DNA from 3 places in the Streptomyces sp. NPDC046215 genome. Region 3 is predicted to be linked to each of the others. Evidence: riboswitches for the same ligand, from Rfam matches in the RefSeq annotation. Region 3 holds a riboswitch; each other region holds the start of a gene.
The links. Region 3 has a riboswitch for thiamine pyrophosphate ahead of thiC (phosphomethylpyrimidine synthase ThiC). Riboswitches for the same ligand answer to the same signal wherever they lie in the genome.

Region 1: another riboswitch for thiamine pyrophosphate. It lies ahead of ABZ951_RS17000 (thiamine ABC transporter substrate-binding protein); the one in region 3 lies ahead of thiC (phosphomethylpyrimidine synthase ThiC).
Region 2: another riboswitch for thiamine pyrophosphate. It lies ahead of thiO (glycine oxidase ThiO); the one in region 3 lies ahead of thiC (phosphomethylpyrimidine synthase ThiC).

Annotation. Positions count from the first base shown of each region.
Region 1 is NZ_JBEYZW010000034.1:35,286-39,227, reverse strand. Features, by position in the region: gene ABZ951_RS17010 (phosphatidate cytidylyltransferase) at 1-653, shown strand, start outside; gene rlmN (23S rRNA (adenine(2503)-C(2))-methyltransferase RlmN) at 833-1,942, shown strand; TPP riboswitch at 2,009-2,114, shown strand; gene ABZ951_RS17000 (thiamine ABC transporter substrate-binding protein) at 2,110-3,201, shown strand; gene ABZ951_RS16995 (iron ABC transporter permease) at 3,276-3,942, shown strand, end outside.
Region 2 is NZ_JBEYZW010000071.1:32,891-36,832, forward strand. Features, by position in the region: gene ABZ951_RS25660 (Rv2175c family DNA-binding protein) at 1-245, opposite strand, end outside; gene ABZ951_RS25665 (FAD-dependent oxidoreductase) at 351-1,586, opposite strand; TPP riboswitch at 1,752-1,864, shown strand; gene thiO (glycine oxidase ThiO) at 1,862-3,052, shown strand; gene thiS (sulfur carrier protein ThiS) at 3,049-3,288, shown strand; gene ABZ951_RS25680 (thiazole synthase) at 3,298-3,942, shown strand, end outside.
Region 3 is NZ_JBEYZW010000031.1:35,068-39,009, forward strand. Features, by position in the region: gene ABZ951_RS16070 (YibE/F family protein) at 1-1,117, opposite strand, end outside; TPP riboswitch at 1,179-1,325, shown strand; gene thiC (phosphomethylpyrimidine synthase ThiC) at 1,319-3,076, shown strand; gene ABZ951_RS16080 (hypothetical protein) at 3,196-3,942, opposite strand, start outside.

The DNA.
Region 1 (3,942 bases), on a different contig from region 3:
AGGCCGTCCGGGCGCCTCTGGTGCCGCTCGCCCTCGGTGGCGCCGGCATGGTCATCGCGGGCTATGTGACCGGGGCGGAGGGGGCGTGGGTCGCCATGGCCTTCACCGCGCTCGCCGTGCTCGTGTGGCGCATGACGGAGCCGCCGGAGGACTACCTCAGGGACGTCACGGCGGGCATCTTCGCGGCGTTCTACGTGCCCTTCCTGGCGACGTTCGTGGCGCTGATGCTCGCCGCGGACGACGGCGCGTGGCGGGTGCTCACCTTCCTGGTGCTCACGGTGGTCAGCGACACCGGCGCGTACGCGGTGGGCTGGAAGTTCGGCAAGCGCAAGCTGGCGCCGCGCATCAGCCCCGGCAAGACCCGCGAGGGCCTGGCCGGAGCCGTGGCGTTCGCCATGGTCGCGGGCGCGCTGTGCATGCACTTCCTGATCGACGGCGGAGCGTGGTGGCAGGGTCTGCTGCTGGGTCTCGCCGTCGCGGCCAGCGCCACGCTGGGCGACCTGGGGGAGTCCATGATCAAGCGTGATCTGGGCATCAAGGACATGGGCGCCCTGCTGCCCGGTCACGGCGGGATCATGGACCGGCTGGACTCGCTGCTGCCGACCGCACCGGTGGTGTGGCTGCTGATGGTGATCTTCGTCGGCTCGGCCTGAACGCGGGCCGGGTACTCTGGAAGGGCTCGTCGCCGTGCGACGGGCCCTTTTCCGGCCCCGCGCCCGCGGGGGTTCCCCTGTGAGATCTCCGGGTTCCGGCATTGTCCTGCCGCTGGCTCCGCGCGTGCGGAGATCATCCGCTCTCGTAGCAATCCCGTAGCAATGAGGAGTTTTCGCTCATGGCCCCCGCGCCTGGAGAACTGACGTTCGTCGCCCCTCGCGGGGCCAAGAAGCCCCCGCGACACCTTGCCGACCTCTCGCCCGCCGAGCGCCGTGAGGCGGTCGCCGCGATCGGCGAGAAGCCCTTCCGCGCCAAGCAGCTGTCGCAGCACTACTTCGCCCGGTACGCGCACGACCCCGAGGCATGGACCGACATCCCGGCCGCGGCCCGGACGAAGCTCGCGGCCGAGCTGCTGCCGGAGCTGATGAGTGTCGTCCGGCACATCTCGTGCGACGACGACACCACCCGCAAGACCCTGTGGCGCCTGCACGACGGCACCCTGGTCGAGTCCGTGCTGATGCGCTACCCCGACCGGGTCACCATGTGCATCAGCTCCCAGGCCGGATGCGGGATGAACTGCCCGTTCTGCGCCACGGGCCAGGCCGGGCTGGACCGCAACCTGTCCACCGCCGAGATCGTCCACCAGATCGTGGACGGCATGCGCGCGCTGCGCGACGGCGAGGTGCCGGGCGGGCCCGCGCGGCTGTCGAACATCGTCTTCATGGGCATGGGCGAGCCGCTCGCCAACTACAAGCGGGTCGTGGGCGCCATCCGGCGGCTCACCGACCCCGAGCCGGACGGCCTGGGCATCTCCCAGCGCGGGATCACCGTCTCCACCGTCGGCCTGGTCCCGGCCATGCTGCGGTTCGCCGACGAGGGCTTCAAGTGCCGCCTCGCCGTCTCGCTGCACGCGCCCGACGACGAGCTGCGCGACACCCTGGTGCCCGTCAACACCCGCTGGAAGGTCCGCGAGGTCCTCGACGCCGCCTGGGAGTACGCGGAGAAGTCCGGCCGCCGGATCTCCATCGAGTACGCCCTCATCCGCGACATCAACGACCAGGCGTGGCGGGGCGACCTCCTCGGCCGGCTCCTCAAGGGCAAGCGCGTCCACGTCAACCTGATCCCGCTGAACCCCACCCCGGGTTCCAAGTGGACGGCCTCCCGGCCGGAGGACGAGCGGGCGTTCGTCGCGGCCATCGCCGCCCACGGCGTCCCCGTGACCGTACGGGACACCCGCGGCCAGGAGATCGACGGCGCCTGCGGCCAGCTGGCCGCCGCCGAGCGCTGAGCCGGCCACCGGTACTGACCGGTGGCGCCGCGCACCGGCACTGATACGGTGCCTTCGCACAAGTGAACAATCCGACAGGGGAGCGCCCAGCGCGCTGAGAGTGCGGCACAGCCCGCAGACCCTCGGACCTGATCCGGGTCATACCGGCGTAGGGAGTCAGCTCGATCATGAACACCAACCTCAGGCGTGCCCTCGGCGCGGCCGCCGCCACCGCCGTCTGCCTGCCCGTGCTGGCGGCCTGCGGCGGCTCGGACGACTCCGGCGGGTCGGCGGGCGGGAGCAAGACCGTCACCCTCGTCTCGCACGACTCCTTCGAGGCGTCCCCCGAGGTGCTCCAGGAGTTCACGCGCCGGAGCGGATACAAGGTCAAGGTCATCAAGGGCGGGGACGCCGGCACGGCCGTCAACCAGGCGATCCTCTCCAAGAGCCACCCGCAGGGCGACGTCTTCTTCGGCGTCGACAACACCCTGCTGTCGCGGGCGCTCGACAAGGGCCTCTTCACGCCGTACGAGGCCAAGGGCCTCGACCGCGTCCCCAAGGACCTCCAGGCCGACGCCGCCGAGCACCGGGTGACGCCGATCGACACCGGCGACATCTGCGTCAACTACGACCGCGCCTACTTCGCCGACCACAAGCTCACCCCGCCGCGGACGTTCGACGACCTGATCAAGCCGGAGTACAAGAACCTTCTGGTCACCGAGAACCCCGCGACCTCCTCGCCCGGTCTCGCCTTCCAGCTCGGCACCATCGCCAAGTACGGCGACTCCGGCTGGCAGGACTACTGGAAGAAGCTCAAGGACAACGGCGTCGAGGTCGTCAACGGCTGGGAGCAGGCCTACAGCGAGCGCTTCTCCGGCTCCGCGGGAGGCAAGAAGGCCAAGGGCGACAAGCCGCTCGTCGTCTCCTACGCCTCCAGCCCGCCCGCCGAGGTCATGGGCGTCAAGCCGGAGCCCGAGGAGGCCCCGACCGGGGTCGCCACCGGTACCTGCTTCCGGCAGATCGAATTCGCCGGGCTGCTCAAGGGCGCGAAGAACACCGACGGCGGCAAGGCCCTGATCGACTTCCTGCTGGACAAGAAGTTCCAGGAGGACATGCCCCTGAAGATGTTCGTCAAGCCCGCCCACCAGGACGCCGCCCTGCCCGGCCTGTTCACCAAGTACGGCGCGAAGGTCGACTCCCCGGAGACCCTCGCCCCGGAGAAGATCGCCAAGAACCGCGACCAGTGGGTCAAGGCATGGTCCTCGCTCGTCCTGAAGTAGACCTCCCGGAGCGGGCCGCCCCGGGCGACTCCCGGCGGCCGGCCATCCGGCAGGCGGCGGTGCGGTGCGCGCTGATGGCCGTGCCGCTGGCCTTCTTCGGCGTCTTCTTCGCCTACCCCGTCACCGCGATCGTCTCCCGGGGGCTCAAGGACGGCGGGCAGTGGCAGTTCGGGCGGGTCGGCGAGGTCCTCACCGACCCCGCCGTCGGGCACGTCCTGTGGTTCACCACCTGGCAGGCCGCCGCCTCCACCGCCCTGACCCTCGCCCTCGCCCTCCCGGCGGCGTACGTCTTCGCGCGTTTCGACTTCCCCGGCAAGCACCTGCTGCGGGCCGTGGTCACCGTCCCCTTCGTCCTGCCGACCGTCGTCGTCGGCTCGGCCTTCCTGGCACTGCTCGGCCGCGGCGGGCTGCTGGACGAGACCTGGGGGGTGCGCCTGGACACCACGGTCTGGGCGATCCTCCTCGCCCACGTCTTCTTCAACTACGCCGTCGTCGTGCGGACCGTCGGCGGCCTCTGGGCCCAGCTCGACCCCCGCCAGGAAGAGGCGGCACGGGTGCTGGGCGCCGGCCGGTTCTCGGCGTGGCGGTGGGTGACCCTGCCCGCCCTCGCCCCCGCCGTGGCCGCCGCCGCCCTCATGGTCTTCCTCTTCACCTTCACCTCCTTCGGCGTCGTGCAGATCCTCGGCGGGCCCCGCTACGCCACCCTGGAAGTGGAGATCTACCAGCAGACCGCGCAGCTGC
Region 2 (3,942 bases), on a different contig from region 3:
TCGTTGAAGCTGTCGTCCCTGAGCAGCGTCAAGGTCCCGACGAGGCCCTTGACGACCTTGCCGTCCTTGATGAAGTCGGCGGGCACGTGCAGTGCCCTGTTCTCGCCGCGGCGCACCGCGATCAGCTGGCCCTCCTTGACCAGCTGGCGCACACGCGTCACCTCGATGCCGAGGTTCTCGGCGATGTCGGGGAGGGTGAGCCAGGCGGGAACGAGAGCATCGATCTTTGCGTCAATCTCGGTCACGGGGACAAGCCTGCCATCTGGGACTGACAGTGGGTAGCCGGGTTGACCCGACCCGGCGTCAGCGAGTCGTCAGCAAGCCGCCGGGACGGGCCGTGCGCCGAGCCCTCAGACCGCGGCGGACTTCAGCGGCACCGAGGCGTTCGCCGCCTTGGCGCGGTCGAGGGCGGCGCCCCGCTCGATGAGCTTGCGGCCCTGGGCCAGGTCCCGGGGCCGCCCCACGGCCAGCAGCGCGACGAGCACGTCGCCGCGCAGCCAGCACACGGTCCACGCGGCGCCGGCCGGGTCGCCCCGCCAGACCAGCTCGTCGGCGTCCCCGTGGTGGCCGGCGTACTGGACGAACCGCCCGAACTGCTCGGACCAGAAGTAGGGCACCGGGTCGTAGAGCGCGTCCTCGGCCGCCCCGTGGACGATGTGCCCGGCGACGGTCCGCGGCCCCTGGAGGGCGTTGTCCCAGTGGTGGACCAGCAGCCGTTCCCCGTACCGGGCGGAGGGGAAGGACGCGCAGTCGCCGACCGCGTAGACGTCGGGCAGGGAGGTCTTCAGGCGGGCGTCGGTGGCGACGGACCGGTCCGGGGCCAGCTCGATGCCCGAGCCCGCCAGCCACGCGGTCGCGGGCCGGGCCCCGATGCCGACGACGACCGCGCCGGCCGGCAGCCGGGTGCCGTCGGCCAGGACCACCGCGCCGGGCTCGACGGCGGCGACGCGCGCGCCGGTGAGCAGCCGGGCGCCGCTGTCCGCGTACCAGGCGGCCATGTAGGCGGCGACCTCGGCGGGCAGGGCGCCGGCCAGCGGCCGGTCCGCGGCCTCGACGACGGTCACCCGGCAGCCCGCCTCACGCGCCGCTGTCGCGAACTCGGCGCCGATCCAGCCCGCGCCCACGGCCACGACGTCGACCTGGCCGGCGAGCACCGGGCGCAGCCGCAGCGCGTCGTCCAGGGTGCGCAGCAGGTGCACGCCGGGCACGTCCTCGCTGCCGGGCAGCAGGACGGGGTGGGCGCCGGTGGCGATGACGAGCACGTCGTAGGGCACGGGCCCGGCGGCGGTGTCCACCACGTGCTCGCCGGCCCGCAGCCCGGTGACCTCCCGGCCGAGTTCCAGGTCTATCCCGAGGGAGGCGAAGTCCACCTCGAAGGCGGAGCCCTCGGCCTTGCCCAGCAGCACGGCCTTGGAGAGCGGCGGCCGGTCGTACGGCGGGTGCGGCTCCGCGCCGAGCAGGGTGACGCCGCCCTGCCACCCCTGTTCGCGCAGGGCCACGGCGGTCTGTACCCCGGCCATCCCGGCGCCCACGATGACGACGCGCCGGTCGTGGGAGGTCTGTGTGTCGTTCCGGTGCTCGCTCACCCGATCACTGTAGGGCGGGCGCGGGGCCGTACCGGAGCACCGTGTGACGAGACCTACGACACACAGTGACGGTGTCCGCCGTGGTCGCGCGGTCGCCGCCGGGCCGCCCGGGCGCCCCCGGTCCGGCCTTCCGGTCGCCTCCGCGGCCGTACTAGGGTGGCCGCTGCAAGCACTCGCGGGAGCCCGGACGCACCGGGCTGAGAGGGAGGCTGGACGGCCTCCGACCGTACGAACCTGATCCGGGTCATGCCGGCGAAGGGAGGGGCTGGACGCCCATGTACGCGTCTTCCACCACGCCCTCGGGCACGCCGCCGGGGATCTGTGACGTCCTCGTCGTCGGCGGCGGTGTCATCGGGCTGGTCACCGCCTGGCGGGCCGCCCAGCGGGGCCTGCGCACGGCCGTCGCGGACCCGGCGCCCGGCGGGGGCGCGGCCCAGGTCGCCGCCGGGATGCTGGCGGCGGTGACCGAACTGCACCACGGCGAGCAGACCCTGCTGGCCCTGAACCTGGCCTCCGCGCGGCGCTATCCGCAGTTCACAGCCGAGCTGGAGGAGGCCAGCGGCCAGGACACCGGCTACCGCGCCTGCGGCACGCTCGCCGTCGCCCTCGACGCCGACGACCGGGAGCACCTGCGGGAGCTGCACGCCCTCCAGCTGCGGTCCGGCCTGGAGTCGCAGTGGCTCACGGGGCGGGAGTGCCGCCGGCTGGAGCCGATGCTGGCGCCGGGGGTGAGCGGCGGGCTGCGCGTGGACGGTGACCACCAGACCGACCCGCGGCGGCTCGCCCGGGCCCTGCTCACGGCCTGTGAGCGGGCCGGGGTGGTCTTCCACCGGGCGGAAGCGGTGCGGCTCCTGCGCGACGGGGAGCGGGCGGCCGGTGCCGAGCTGGCCGACGGCACCCGGGTCCCGGCCGGCCAGACGGTGCTCGCGGCGGGCAGCCGCAGCGGCATCATGGCCGGGGTCCCCGAGCACGTCCTGCCGCCGGTCCGCCCGGTCAAGGGGCAGGTCCTGCGGCTGCGCGTGCCCGGCTCGTACGCGCCGTTCCTGTCCCGGACCGTACGGGCGGTGGTGCGCGGCGGCGACGTCTACCTCGTGCCGCGGTCCAACGGCGAGCTGGTCGTCGGCGCGACCACCGAGGAGCTCGGCTGGGACACCACCGTCACCGCGGGCGGTGTCTACGAGCTGCTGCGCGACGCGCACGAGCTGGTCCCGGGGATCACCGAGCTGCCTTTGGTGGAAGCCCGCGCGGGGCTGCGCCCCGGCTCCCCCGACAACGCGCCGCTCCTCGGCCCGACGGCCCTGCCCGGTCTGCACGCCGCGACCGGCCACCACCGCAACGGCGTCCTCCTCACCCCGGTGACGGGCGACGTCATGGCCGAGGTGCTGACCTGCGGGCGGCTCCCCGAGGAAGCCCGCCCCTTCTCCCCCCGACGCTTCTCGAACGCCCTCCAGGAGCCGCCCGCATGAATCCCACCGACCCCACCGACCGGCCCGAGGCCCAGGTCGGCATCAGCCTCAACGGCGAGCGCCGCGCGATACCCCGGGGCCTGACCCTCGACGGGCTCGTGGCGAGCCTGACCACGGCGCACAGCGGTGTCGCCGCCGCCGTCAACGAAGCGGTCGTGCCGCGGGGGCAGTGGCCCGCCACCACCCTCGGCGACGGTGACCGCGTCGAGGTCCTCACCGCCGTGCAGGGAGGCTGATCAGCCCTGATGGCAGACGATCTGCTCACCATCGCCGGCACGACCTTCACCTCCCGGCTGATCATGGGCACGGGCGGGGCGCCCAGCCTCGATGTCATGGAGCGGGCCCTGCTCGCCTCCGGCACCGAGCTGACCACCGTCGCGATGCGCCGTCTGGACGCGAACGTCCGGGGTTCGGTGCTCTCCGTCCTCGACCGGCACGGCATCCGCGTCCTGCCGAACACGGCGGGCTGTTTCACCGCCGGGGAGGCGGTCCTCACCGCCCGGCTGGCCCGGGAGGCGCTCGGTACCGACTGGGTCAAGCTGGAGGTGATCGCGGACGAGCGCACGCTGCTGCCCGACCCGATCGAGCTGCTGGACGCGGCCGAGATCCTCGTCGACGACGGCTTCACCGTGCTGCCGTACACCAACGACGACCCGGTCCTCGCCCGGAAGCTGGAGGACGCCGGCTGCGCGGCGATCATGCCTTTGGGGTCGCCGATCGGCTCCGGGCTCGGCATCCGCAACCCGCACAACTTCCAGCTGATCACCGAGCGGGCCCGCGTCCCGGTGATCCTCGACGCGGGCGCGGGCACCGCCTCCGACGTGGCGCAGGCCATGGAGCTGGGGTGCGCCGCGGTGATGCTCGCCTCGGCCGTCACCAGGGCCCGGGAG
Region 3 (3,942 bases):
ACGCACCCGCGTACGCCAGCACGAGCGTATTGACCACCGAGGCGATGTGGTCCCGCCCGATGCGCATCGCCGCCCCGTAGAGCTTGCGCCAACCGGCGCCGGGGTCGGCCTCCTTCAGCTCCCAGACCGCGGACGTCTGCGTGACCGTCACGTCGTCCAGGACGCCGAGCGAGCCGATGATGATGCCGGCGAGCAGCAGCCCGCGGATCTCGATCTGCGGGTAGAGGCCGTGGACCAGCCCCGTCTGGTCGTCGGTGTCGCCCGTCAGGTGCGCCCAGCCGGTGAAGAGGGCGCCCAGGAGGCCGATGAGCAGCAGCGAGGTGAGCGTGCCGACCACCGCCACGGAGGTGCGGGCGGAGAGTCCGTGGCACATGTAAAGCGCGATCAGCATGATGGCGCTGCCGCCGATGACGGCCACCACCAGCGGGTCGGACCCCTGGAGGATCGCCGGCAGGATGAACAGCGTCAGCACACCGAAGCTGATGACCAGGGCGATCAGCGCGAAGACGCCGCGCAGCCGGCCCACCGCCACGACGGCGAGGGCGAACAGCCCGGCGAGCAGCGCTATGGGCAGCGTCCGGTCCACGTCCGTGACCGAGTACTGGAGTTTCTCGGGCGCCTTGGGGGCGTACGCGAGGATGACCTTCTGGCCGACGGAGTAGTGCCGTGAGGCCGTCGGCTGGACGAGCTCGGTGAACGTGCGGCCCTTGTGAGGGCCGGAGGTGACCTCGATCTCCGATTTCTCGCAGGGCCCTCGGGGCGGTGGAGGCGGCCCGCCCTCCCCGCCCGGCTGCTGCCGCACCGGCTGCTGCGGCGCGGCGCCGGCCTTGGTGCAGTCCATCTCTTCAATCTTGACTACCCGCCCGGACTCGGTCTGCCGGTCGAGGCCGAGACCGGAGTGCGGGTGGTCCGGCGCGCCGCCGGGCCACAGCACGGCGAGTCCGGTGAGCACCGCGGCGGCGAACGGGATGAGGACCGCCGCGATCACCTTGCGGAGGTGGGCGGAGACCGGTTTGGCCGGTCCGTGGCTGTGCGCGTGCGCATGTCCGTGGCTGTGCGACGAGCTGGGCGGGTGTGCAGGGGTGGGCTCGTGGGGGGAGCGGTTCTCGGGGGTCACGCCCCGATCATCGCAAGCCCCCCTGGCCCTCCGGGCCGGGGAAGCGCTAGCGTGGTGGCACCTTTGCAATCGCGGGAGCTCGGAGCACCGGGCTGAGAGGGCGCTGACCTCCGTAGTGCGTGTACGCACGTGTACGGAAAATCGCTGCGTCGACCGCCGAACCTGTTACCGGGTAATGCCGGCGTAGGGAGTTCTGGTCTCATGACCTCGCAGGATGCACGCACGTCCGAAAACGGCCGGATCGGCTGGCACAAGGACTACGTGACCGGCTCGCGACCGGACCTCAGGGTTCCGGTGCGGCGGGTGCATCTCACCAACGGGCAGGACGTACGGCTGTACGACACCTCCGGCCCGTACACCGACCCGGCCGTCGAGACGGACGTCCGGCGCGGCCTCCCGCCGCTGCGGGAGAACTGGATCATCGGCCGCGGTGACACCGAGGAGTACGCGGGGCGCCCGATGCGCCCCGAGGACGACGGCCTCAAGCACACGTCGCCGCGCGGGGGGCTGAAGAACCTCGACGCGGTCTTCCCCGGGCGTCCGCGCCAGCCCCGCCGGGGCCGGGCCGGCACCGCGGTGACCCAGCTCGCGTACGCCCGCCGGGGTGAGGTCACCCCGGAGATGGAGTACGTGGCCCTCCGGGAAAACGTTTCGCCCGAGACCGTCCGCGAGGAGATCGCGGCCGGCCGGGCCGTGCTCCCGGCCAATGTGAACCACCCGGAGATCGAGCCGATGATCATCGGCAAGAAGTTCCTGGTGAAGGTGAACGCCAACATCGGCAACTCCGCCGTCACCTCCTCGATCGAGGAGGAGGTGGAGAAGATGACCTGGGCGACCCGCTGGGGCGCCGACACGGTCATGGACCTCTCCACCGGCCGCAACATCCACACCACCCGTGAGTGGGTGCTGCGCAACTCCCCCGTGCCGATCGGCACCGTGCCGCTCTACCAGGCGCTGGAGAAGGTCGACGGCAAGGCCGAGGAGCTCACCTGGGAGATCTACAAGGACACGGTCATCGAGCAGGCCGAGCAGGGCGTGGACTACATGACCGTCCACGCGGGCGTGCTGCTGCGCTACGTCCCGCTCACGGCCCGCCGCAAGACCGGCATCGTCTCGCGCGGCGGCTCGATCATGGCGGCCTGGTGCCTGGCGCACCACAAGGAGTCGTTCCTCTACGAAAACTTCGAGGAACTCTGCGACATCCTCGCCGCGTACGACGTGACGTACTCCCTCGGCGACGGGCTGCGCCCCGGCTCCATCGCGGACGCCAACGACGAGGCGCAGTTCGCGGAGCTGAAGACGCTCGGCGAGCTGAACACGATCGCCAAGCGGCACCACGTCCAGACGATGATCGAGGGCCCCGGGCACGTCCCGATGCACAAGATCAAGGAGAACATCGACCTCCAGCAGGAGATCTGCGAGGAGGCGCCGTTCTACACACTCGGCCCGCTGACGACCGATGTGGCGCCCGCGTACGACCACATCACCTCCGGGATCGGCGCGGCGATGATCGCCTGGTGGGGCACGGCGATGCTCTGCTACGTCACGCCCAAGGAGCACCTGGGCCTGCCGGACCGCGACGACGTCAAGACCGGCGTGATCACCTACAAGATCGCGGCCCACGCGGCGGACCTGGCCAAGGGCCACCCGGGCGCGCAGGAGTGGGACGACGCGCTGTCGGACGCGCGCTTCGAGTTCCGCTGGGAGGACCAGTTCAACCTGGCCCTCGACCCGGACACCGCCCGCGCCTTCCACGACGAGACGCTGCCGGCGGAACCGGCGAAGACCGCGCACTTCTGTTCCATGTGCGGGCCGAAGTTCTGCTCCATGAAGATCTCTCAGGACATCCGGCGCGAGCACGGCGGCGATCTCGCCGTGGACCCCGCGGCGGGCATGGCGGAGAAGTCCAAGGAGTTCGCGGCGGCGGGCAACCGCGTCTACCTGCCGATCGCCGACTGACGGCCCGCTGAGCGGGCCCCCGCGGTGGCGTGAAGGGAGGCCCCGGCAACAGCCGGGGCCTCCCTTCACGGGCGCTCAGCGGGCGTCTCACCCGGCCGCGGGGCCTGTCGCCCGGCCGGTCACTTCGGCCGGCGGTTGGGGCTGTTGTGGTCCGGGCCCCCGTAGTCGGGACTGGTGAAGTCGGGACTGGTGTAGCTGGGTCGGGGGCTGGGGGAGGACTCACTGTCGGGGCTGGTGAAGCCCGGACGGGAATAACCCAGCTGCGGGGTGCGGCTGGGACCGCCGGGAAGTCTGGGGACGAAGGGCTTCGGCGAGGCGGCGGGGGAGCCCGGGGGACCGCCGAGCGCCTCGCGGAGGAAGGGCAGTATCCCGCGGTGGATGAGCGCCTGCCGCCAGGCTTCCCTGGCCCGGTCGACCTCTTCCGTCAGGCCGACCCCGCGCGCGTCACTGCCCGCGCCGACGCCGTTGCGCAGGGCCGTGAGGACCATGGCGACCATGGCGACGAACGCTCCCGCGGCCGTGAGACCGGCGAACCACCACCCCGTGGTGATCATGGGGTCCGCGACGGTCGCGTCCGTTCCGATCGTGTGCAGCACATAGCCGATCACCAGGAAGAGCAGGGCGGCGATACCGGCGAGGACCGGGGCCAGGACGGCGATCACGGCACCGGCGCCCGCGCCGGCGGTCCCTATGGTCGCGTCATCCGGGGCGGCCGGGGCCGCGACGCCTTCGGGGGCGCTCTCCTCGCCGTGCGCGCCGCCGGCGCTCACGGGCTGGCGGCGCTTTCGGGAAGAGAGCGCGCGCAGGGCTTCGCGCGCCTTTATGTAGTTCTGGTATTCGACAGTCGCACATGCCGAGATGGCGGA